One region of the Pseudarthrobacter sp. fls2-241-R2A-168 genome, then DNA from elsewhere that is predicted to be linked to it. Evidence: riboswitches for the same ligand, from Rfam matches in the RefSeq annotation. Region 1 holds a riboswitch; the other holds the start of a gene.
The links. Region 1 has a riboswitch for glycine ahead of gcvP (aminomethyl-transferring glycine dehydrogenase). Riboswitches for the same ligand answer to the same signal wherever they lie in the genome.

Region 1 (4,206 bases):
GCTGATGCAGCAGCTCGGCGTAATCCAATTGCCCGGGGCTTAGCCCATTGAAACTTCAGGTGACCGGACGACGGCGGGACCTTCCCGCCGTCGTCCCCTCACGGGAGCAGGCCGCACGTCAGCGGGCCATCACCCCAGCAGGTCGTCCTGATAGCACCAGCGCCAGTCCTCGCCCGGCTCGATGCTGCGCATGACAGGGTGCCCGGTAGCTTGGAAATGCCTTGACGCGTGCGTTCCGGGCGAGGAGTCGCAGCACCCCACTTGCCCGCAAGCCAGGCACATCCGCAGGTGCACAGTAGTGGTTCCTTCCCGCAGGCAGTCAGTGCAGAATGCGTTCCGCGGCGCCTCAAGGGGCCGGGCCTGCTCGAGGTGCCCGCATACACCGCCGGGCCTCGCGATGCCTTCGCCGCCGCCCTCGCCGGACGCATCCACCTCGTCCAGCGCCACGTCCAGCATCGATTCCTCAACATCCAGCCGCTCCAGGACATCGCTGAGGACCTCCTGCGCGTACTCGCCGCCGCGCCGCAGCTCCAGCACCTTGGCCCGTTCGGCCTCCAGCATGGCAAGCCGCAGCCGGGCATAACGCTCACTGGGGGTGGCTGTCTCCGCCGACGGCCGGCCCAGCCGTTCCCACGCCGCCAGCCCGCGCTCCTGCGTGCGCCGCTTCAGCATTGCCACCACCTCCGGCGGGTCGTCGTCCGTCCGCAATTCCTGCAGCCGGGTCACGCCGGCAGCGGTGGCGAGCTGCATCAGCGATGCCTTGTTCAACGCATCCTCGCGCTGGTCTGGGCCCTGGACCCGCAGCAGCCGGACCAGCGCCGGGAGGGTGAAGCCTTGCAGCGTCAGCGTGCCGCCCACCACCACAAGGGCAGCGAGGATCAGCACTGAACGGTGCTCCAGGTCCTCGGGCAGCACCAGCACCGCGGCGAGGGTGACCACCCCACGCATCCCGGCCCACGAGACGATCGCCGGGAACTGCCAGGGCGGCGACGGGTCGCTGCGCCGCACGGCAGGAATCAGGCGGGGGAGGTAGGTGGCCGGGAACACCCACACCGGCCGGAGTACCAGCACCGCCAGCAGGATCAGGGCGCAACCAGCCCAGATCCGGCCAGCACCCAGGGAATCGTCCTGGACGCCCTCGATGATGGTCCGGACCTGGAGCCCGATCAGCAGGAACACCGAGTTTTCCAGCAGGAACTGCACGGTGTTCCAGTTGCTGCGCTGGCTCAGCCGGGCGGCACCGTTGGGCATGGACGGCGCCTTTGTGCCCATCACCAAGCCAGTAACGACGACGGCGAGCACGCCGGAGGCGTGGATGGCCTCCGCCGGCAGGTACGCCACAAAGGGGGCGGCCAGGGACGTGGAAGTGTTGATCGCGACGTTCCGGATGCGTTTGCGCAGCATGGTCAGCACATAGGCCGCGGCCAGGCCCGCCACCAGACCGCCGCCCACGGCGAGCAGGAAGTCTCCGGCGATCCCGGCCGCGGACACGGACCCGGAGATGGCAGCGATCGCTGCCCGGAGGCAGATCAACGCGGTGGCGTCGTTGACCAGGGATTCACCTTCCAGGATGGTGACAATCCTGCGCGGCATCCCCACCTTCCGGGCGATGGATGTGGCAGCCACCGCATCCGGCGGCGCCAGCACCGCACCCAGGGCGATCGCTGCGGCCAGCGGAATCTCCGGAAACAGCCACCAGACCACCAGTCCCACCGTGATGGTCCCGAAGATGACATAGCCCACCGATAGCAGCCCGATGGCGCGGCGGTTGGAACCGAAATCGAACAGGGACGTCCGCAGCGCCGCGGCGTACAGCAGCGGCGGCAGCAGGCCCACGAGGACCAGCTCGGGGTTCAGTTCAATGTCCGGAACAAACGGGAGGAAGGAACCGATCACTCCCGCCAGCACCAGCAGCAGCGGCACCGAAATGTTCAGCTTCCGGCCCAGCGCACTTCCGGCGCACACCACCGCAACGAGAACCAGAAGTCCCAGGGCGATCTCCATTCGGCCATTGTCTCAGGCCCCGCCAAAGGGTGTCCCCGCCGGCGCCCCTAACGCGGAGGAGTCAGGACGACGGCGGGAGGTGCCGCCGTCGTCCGCCCGCCCGGCTGGGAGGCGCCGTTTTGCTTCCTGCCCCCGACTCCGGTAAGGTGTGAGCCGTGTCACCCACCAGTGGCACATGCTGATGATCTGCGGCGGGAGAGTCCTGCCGGTACGTTCTGCAGGCGCCGTAGGAGCAAATCCTCCCCAGGAATCTCTCAGGCCCACGTACCGCCGCGGCAAGGCAACTCTGGAAAGCAGTCCGGGCAACCGGGCTCACCGACGGTGCAAGCGGCGCCCTGCAAAACAGCAGGACAACGCAAAACTCTCAGGTCCAATACAGAGCGGGGAGGAACCCGAATCAACGTGGTGCTTCGGCACCACCTGAATTATGGAGTTCCTCTTATGACGGTTCAATCGTCCCCCACCACCTTCGCAGACCGCCATATCGGCGCGCGCCGCCAGTCCGACATCGACACCATGCTCAAGGCCGTCGGCTACGACACCCTCGATGGCCTCGTTGACAGCGCAGTCCCGGATTCTATCCGCCAGGACAAGCCGCTCACCCTCGAGAGCGCCCTCAGCGAAGTCGAGGTCCTCGCCGAGCTCCGTAAACTGGCCGGAAAAAACAAGATGGCCGTGCAGATGATCGGCCAGGGCTACTACGACACTGTGACCCCGCCGGTGATCCGCCGAAACATCCTCGAGGCCCCCGCCTGGTACACCGCCTACACCCCCTACCAGCCTGAAATCTCGCAGGGCCGGCTCGAGGCGCTGCTGAACTTCCAGACCATGGTGCAGGACCTCACCGCACTTCCCGTGGCCAACGCCTCCCTGCTGGACGAAGCCACCGCCGTGGCAGAGGCCGTGCTGCTGATGCGCCGGGCCAACAAGAACAAAACGGCCAAGGACGGCAAGACCGTCCTGGACGCCGACCTCCTCCCGCAGACCATCGCCATCGTGCTGGGCCGCGCCGAAGCTCTCGGCTTCGAGGTGGAAATCGCCGATCTTACGGACGGCCTGCCCGACGGCGATATCAATGGCCTGGTCCTCCAGCAGCCCGGCGTTTCCGGCCGCGTCTGGGACCAGACCGCCGTCATCGCCGAGGCCAAGGACCGCGGCGCGCTGGTTACCGTCGCCGCCGATCTCCTGGCCCTCACCCTGATCACGCCTCCGGGCGAGCAGGGCGCGGACATTGCCGTCGGCTCCACCCAGCGCTTCGGCGTGCCGTTGTTCTTTGGGGGACCGCACGCCGCGTACATGGCCGTCCGTGACGGCATGGAGCGCACGCTTCCGGGCCGCATCGTGGGTGTTTCCAAGGACAACGCCGGTGTCCCCGCCTACCGCCTGGCCCTGCAGACCCGCGAGCAGCACATCCGCCGCGAGAAGGCCACCTCAAACATCTGCACCGCGCAGGCGCTGCTGGCCATCGTCTCGTCCTTCTACGCCGTCTACCACGGCCCCGACGGACTGAAGGCGATCGCCGAAACCGTCCACAACAACGCCCGCGCCCTGGCCACCACACTGCAGATCGCCGGCCGCGAACTGGTATCCGACACCTTCTTCGACACCATCACTGTCCGCGTGCCCGGCAAGGCCGCCAAGGTGATCACCGCCGCCGAAGCCCGCGGCATCAACCTGCGCCTCATCGACGCGGACACAGTTGGCGTGTCCGTCGATGAAACCACGACGCCGGAGGTCCTCTCCGCGGTTGTTGTCGCCTTTGGTGCCGGTCCCATTGCGTCTGCCGAGGGTTTCGAGCTGCCGGCATCCGTGCAGCGCACCTCCACCTACCTGCAGCACCCGGTGTTCAACACCCACCGCTCCGAGACCCAGCTGCTGCGTTACATCCGCCGGCTCTCCGACCGGGACCTGGCGCTGGACCGCACCATGATCCCGCTGGGTTCCTGCACCATGAAGCTGAACGCCACCGCAGAGATGGAAGCCATCTCCTGGCCGGAATTTGCCTCGATCCACCCGTTCGCTCCGGACTCCCAGACGGTCGGCTGGCGTGAACTGATTTCCGTTTTGGAAGCAGACCTCGCCGAGATCACCGGTTACGACCAGGTGTCCATCCAGCCCAACGCCGGTTCCCAGGGCGAGCTCGCGGGCCTGCTCGCAATCCGCGGCTACCACCACTCCCGCGGCGAAGCGCAGCGCAACGTC
Region 2 (4,206 bases), on a different contig from region 1:
TGCAGGACAGGGCGTCCTTGTGTGCCTCGATCTTGGCGTACAGGTCGGCGTGATCGATGGTGCCGTCGGCAGCAGTAGCGACGACAACAACCTTCATGCCCGCGAGCACAGCGGAAGCGGCGTTGGTGCCGTGGGCGGAAGCCGGGATCAGGCAGATGTTGCGCTGCTGATCACCACGGGAGTGGTGGTACCCGCGGATCGCCAACAGGCCCGCGAGCTCGCCCTGCGACCCGGCGTTCGGCTGGATGGATACCTGGTCATACCCGGTGATCTCTGTCAGCTGTGCTTCCAGGTCCGCAATGAGTTCGCGCCAGCCCTCGGTCTGGGAGTCCGGGGCGAACGGGTGGATTGAAGCGAACTCGGGCCAGGAAATGGCTTCCATCTCGGCGGTGGCGTTCAACTTCATGGTGCAGGAGCCCAGCGGGATCATGGTGCGGTCCAGCGCCAGGTCCCGGTCAGAAAGCTTCCGGATGTAGCGCAGGAGCTGGGTCTCCGAGCGGTGGGTGTTGAACACCGGGTGCTGCAGGAAGTCGGAGGAACGTTCGACGGCGGCGTCCAGGGCGAAACCGTCCGTCACCTCTGCCTGGGTGGCGCCAAAGGCGGCCAGGACGCCGTCGACGATTGCCGCCGTCGTCGTTTCATCGGTGGAGAAGCCCACCGTGTCCGCATCAATGCTGCGCAGGTTGATGCCCTTGGCTTCGGCGGCGGCGACGATGCCCGCGGCCTTCCCGGGGACGGAGACCGTCACGGTGTCGAAGAAGCTGGTGTGCAGCACGTCGAAGCCGGCGGCTTTGAGGGACGCTGCGAGAGTCTTGGCGTGGGTGTGCGCGGACCGGGCGATCGCCTTCAGGCCCTCCGGGCCGTGGTACACCGCGTACATCGAGGCAACGATCGCCAGCAGCGCCTGGGCGGTGCAGATGTTGGAGGTGGCCTTCTCACGGCGGATGTGCTGTTCGCGGGTCTGGAGGGCCAGACGGTAGGCGGGCACTCCGGCGTTGTCCTTGGAAACCCCCACCAGGCGGCCGGGCATGGAGCGTTCCAGGCCCTTCTGCACCGCCATGTAGGCGGCGTGCGGGCCGCCGTAGAACAGCGGGACGCCAAAACGCTGGGCGGAGCCGACGGCGATGTCGGCGCCCTGCTCGCCGGGAGGCGTAATGAGGGTGAGGGCCAGGAGGTCGGCGGCAACAGTCACCAGGGCTCCGCGTTCCTTCGCCTCGGCGATGACCGCGGTGTGGTCAAAGACCCGGCCGGAGGCGCCGGGCTGCTGGAGGACAACGCCGTTGACGGCGCCGTCGGGTAGTCCCTGGGCGAGGTCGGCGACCTCCACCTCGAAGCCGAGCGCCTCGGCGCGGCCCTTGACGATGGCGATAGTCTGCGGCAGGCAGTCCGCATCCAGCACCGTCTTGCCGTCCCGGGCGGCTGCGTTCTTGTTGGCCCGGCGCATCATCAGCACGGCCTCGGCGACGGCGGTGGCTTCGTCCAGCAGGGAAGCATTGGCGATCGGCAGCCCCACCAGGTCCTCGACCATGGACTGGAAATTCAGCAGTGCTTCGAGGCGGCCCTGGGATATCTCGGGCTGGTAGGGCGTGTAAGCGGTGTACCAGGCCGGGCCCTCAAGAATGTTGCGGCGGATCACCGGCGGGGTCACGGTGTCGTAGTAGCCCTGGCCGATCATCTGCACAGCGGTCTTGTTCTTCGCCGCCAGCCGCCGCAGCTCAGCGAGCGCCTCGACTTCGCTCAGGGCGCCGGCCAGTGCCAGTGCCGAATCCTGGCGGATGTCCTTGGGCACGGCGGTATCAACCAGTGCGTCCACGGTGTCGTAGCCGACGGCTTTAAGCATGGTGTCGACGTCGGCCTGGCGGCGGGCGCCGATATGCCGGTCAACGAAGGTGGCAGCCGGAGCAGTGGCGGGATTGGCGGAGGCTGGAATGGCGGAGGCCGAAATAGCAGTCACGAGGAACTCCATACATAAGGCGGCGCAGGGTACGCCACATCGATTCGGGTCCTCCCCGCTCTGTAACTGGACCTGAGAGTTTCCGCGGTCCCTGCTTGCGCCGGTCCCGCTTGCACCGTCGGTGAGCACAGCAGTCCAGGAACCGGGACGGTTTCCCGGGGCGGACAGCGTGCTGCTTTCCAGAGGTGCCTCGCCGCGGCGGTACATGGGCCTGTGAGATTCCTGGGGAGGTATTGCTCCTACGGCGCCTGCTTGTACCTTCTGGCAGAACTCTCCCGCCGCAGATCAAAGGCTATTCAATTAGGTTGTTTTTGCTGGCTGCCGGAACGGCCGGCACATGGACCAATTCTCCTACGCCGCCGTCCCCCGGGCAAATGAACGGCTAGCCCCGCAGCCGGTCGACGGCGGCCAGCAGTTCCTTCACATCCGCCTCCCGGCTTCCGGGCTTTCCGGACGGCCCGCTCTCCCACATGGCATTGAAGTACAGCCCGTCCCCCATGTAGAGGACAGCTTTTGCCATGGCCGGGCCCACATCCTTGCCGATGAGCTCCAGCCACTGGTGCTGGATCGCAGCGAAGCGGCGGCGTGCTTCCTCGTGGGCCACTTCAGCCAGGCGCGTGGCGGCGACGAAGGACCGGTCCATGGGGGTGTCGGACCAGAGCGATGACCGGATGAAATAGGCGGCCGCCCCTTCCGGTGCCGCCGCCATGGCGTCAAGGTCCTCCCCCGCCAGGCGGTCCAGCCGTTCAAGGGTGGCCGCGATCAGCGTTTCCTTGTTGGGGAAGTGGTACAGCAGCCCGCCCTTGGAGACGCCTGCCCGCTTCGCCACGGCGTCCAGGGTGGCGGCACGCTCCCCCACATCGATCAGGAGTTCTTCAAAGGCATCGAGGACTGCGTCCCGCGCCACGGGTTTTCTGGCCATGGTTCCAATCATGCATTGACGGGAACGGGTTTCTTAACTGTACCGTCCGGACGGTATAGTTAAACGATGACCGCTTCCTCCGCATCGCAGCAAAACCACACCCGCCTGAACGCCACAGCGGGTCAGGCACCTGTTTCACCCCGGAGGGCGGGGCGCGACTGGCTCGCGCTGGCGCTTCTGATGTTCCCGGTCCTCCTCGTCGCCGTCGACAACACGGCACTGACGTTCGCGCTGCCCGCGATAGCGCGGGCACTGGACACCTCCGGCGTCGAACTGCTGTGGATCGTGGATGCCTACCCGCTCGTGCTGGCCGGGCTGCTGGTTGCCATGGGCAGCCTGGGTGACCGGATCGGGCGGCGCCGGCTGCTGATCATCGGCAGCATCGGCTTCGCCGCAGTGTCAGCCGCAACGGCTTTCGCTCCCAGCGCCGGCTGGCTGATCGCAGGCCGCGCCGCACTGGGGTTCTTCGGAGCCATGCTGATGCCCTCCACGCTGTCCTTGATCCGGAACATCTTCCCGGACCCCAACCGCCGCCGGCTGGCCATCGCCATCTGGGCCGCCGGGTTTTCCGGCGGTGCCGCCCTGGGGCCGATCTTCGGCGGCTGGCTGGTGGAACAGTTCTGGTGGGGAGCAGTCCTCCTGGTGGCAGTGCCCATCATGCTTCCGCTGCTGGCATTTGGCCCGGCGTTTATTCCGGAGTCCCGCGACCCCAACCCGGGCAGGGTGGATGCGCCGAGCATCCTGCTTTCGCTGTTGACCATGGTGCCGGTGGTCTACGGCATCAAGGAGTACGCCACCGAAGGACCAAACCCCGCGGCCCTGGGAAGCATCGCCTTCGGGCTGGCCATGGGCGCCGCCTTTGTCCGCCGCCAACACCGGCTGGACAGCCCCTTGCTGGACATGTCGCTGTTCCGGAACCGGGTATTCAGCATGGCCATCACGGCGAACATCCTGGCCCTGTTCTCCTTCAACGGCTTTATCCTCTTCCTGGCCCAGCACCTTCAACTACTTGAAGGCATGTCCCCCTCGGCCGCAGGAGTGGCCATGATTCCGGCCCTGGTGGCCACCGTGGTGGCGGGCCTCGCGGTGGTGCCGCTGGTCCGGAAGATCCGCCCTGGCTTCGTGGTGGGCGCCGGTCTCGCCATGAGCGCTGCCGGGTACAGCCTGGTGGCATTCGGCAGCCACGAGAACGGCCCGGTGCTCCTGCTGGCAGCCCTGCTGGTCCTGGCGCTGGGAGTGGGGACGGCGGAGACCATCTCCAACGACCTCATCCTCGGAAGTGTTCCGGCGGAGAAGTCCGGAGCCGCGTCGGCCATTTCCGAAACCGGAT

Region 2: linked by a shared signal. The riboswitch ahead of gcvP (aminomethyl-transferring glycine dehydrogenase) and the one ahead of gcvP (aminomethyl-transferring glycine dehydrogenase) in region 1 are both predicted to bind glycine.

What each region holds. Positions count from the first base shown of each region.
Region 1 covers NZ_JARVSG010000016.1:62,412-66,617, forward strand. Annotated here, with positions in the region: gene QRN11_RS11380 (ester cyclase) at 1-43, shown strand, start outside; gene QRN11_RS11385 (Na+/H+ antiporter) at 130-2,004, opposite strand; glycine riboswitch at 2,187-2,284, shown strand; glycine riboswitch at 2,286-2,393, shown strand; gene gcvP (aminomethyl-transferring glycine dehydrogenase) at 2,446-4,206, shown strand, end outside.
Region 2 covers NZ_JARVSG010000010.1:235,960-240,165, forward strand. Annotated here, with positions in the region: gene gcvP (aminomethyl-transferring glycine dehydrogenase) at 1-1,966, opposite strand, end outside; glycine riboswitch at 2,005-2,142, opposite strand; glycine riboswitch at 2,144-2,242, opposite strand; gene QRN11_RS08130 (TetR/AcrR family transcriptional regulator) at 2,337-2,876, opposite strand; gene QRN11_RS08135 (MFS transporter) at 2,943-4,206, shown strand, end outside.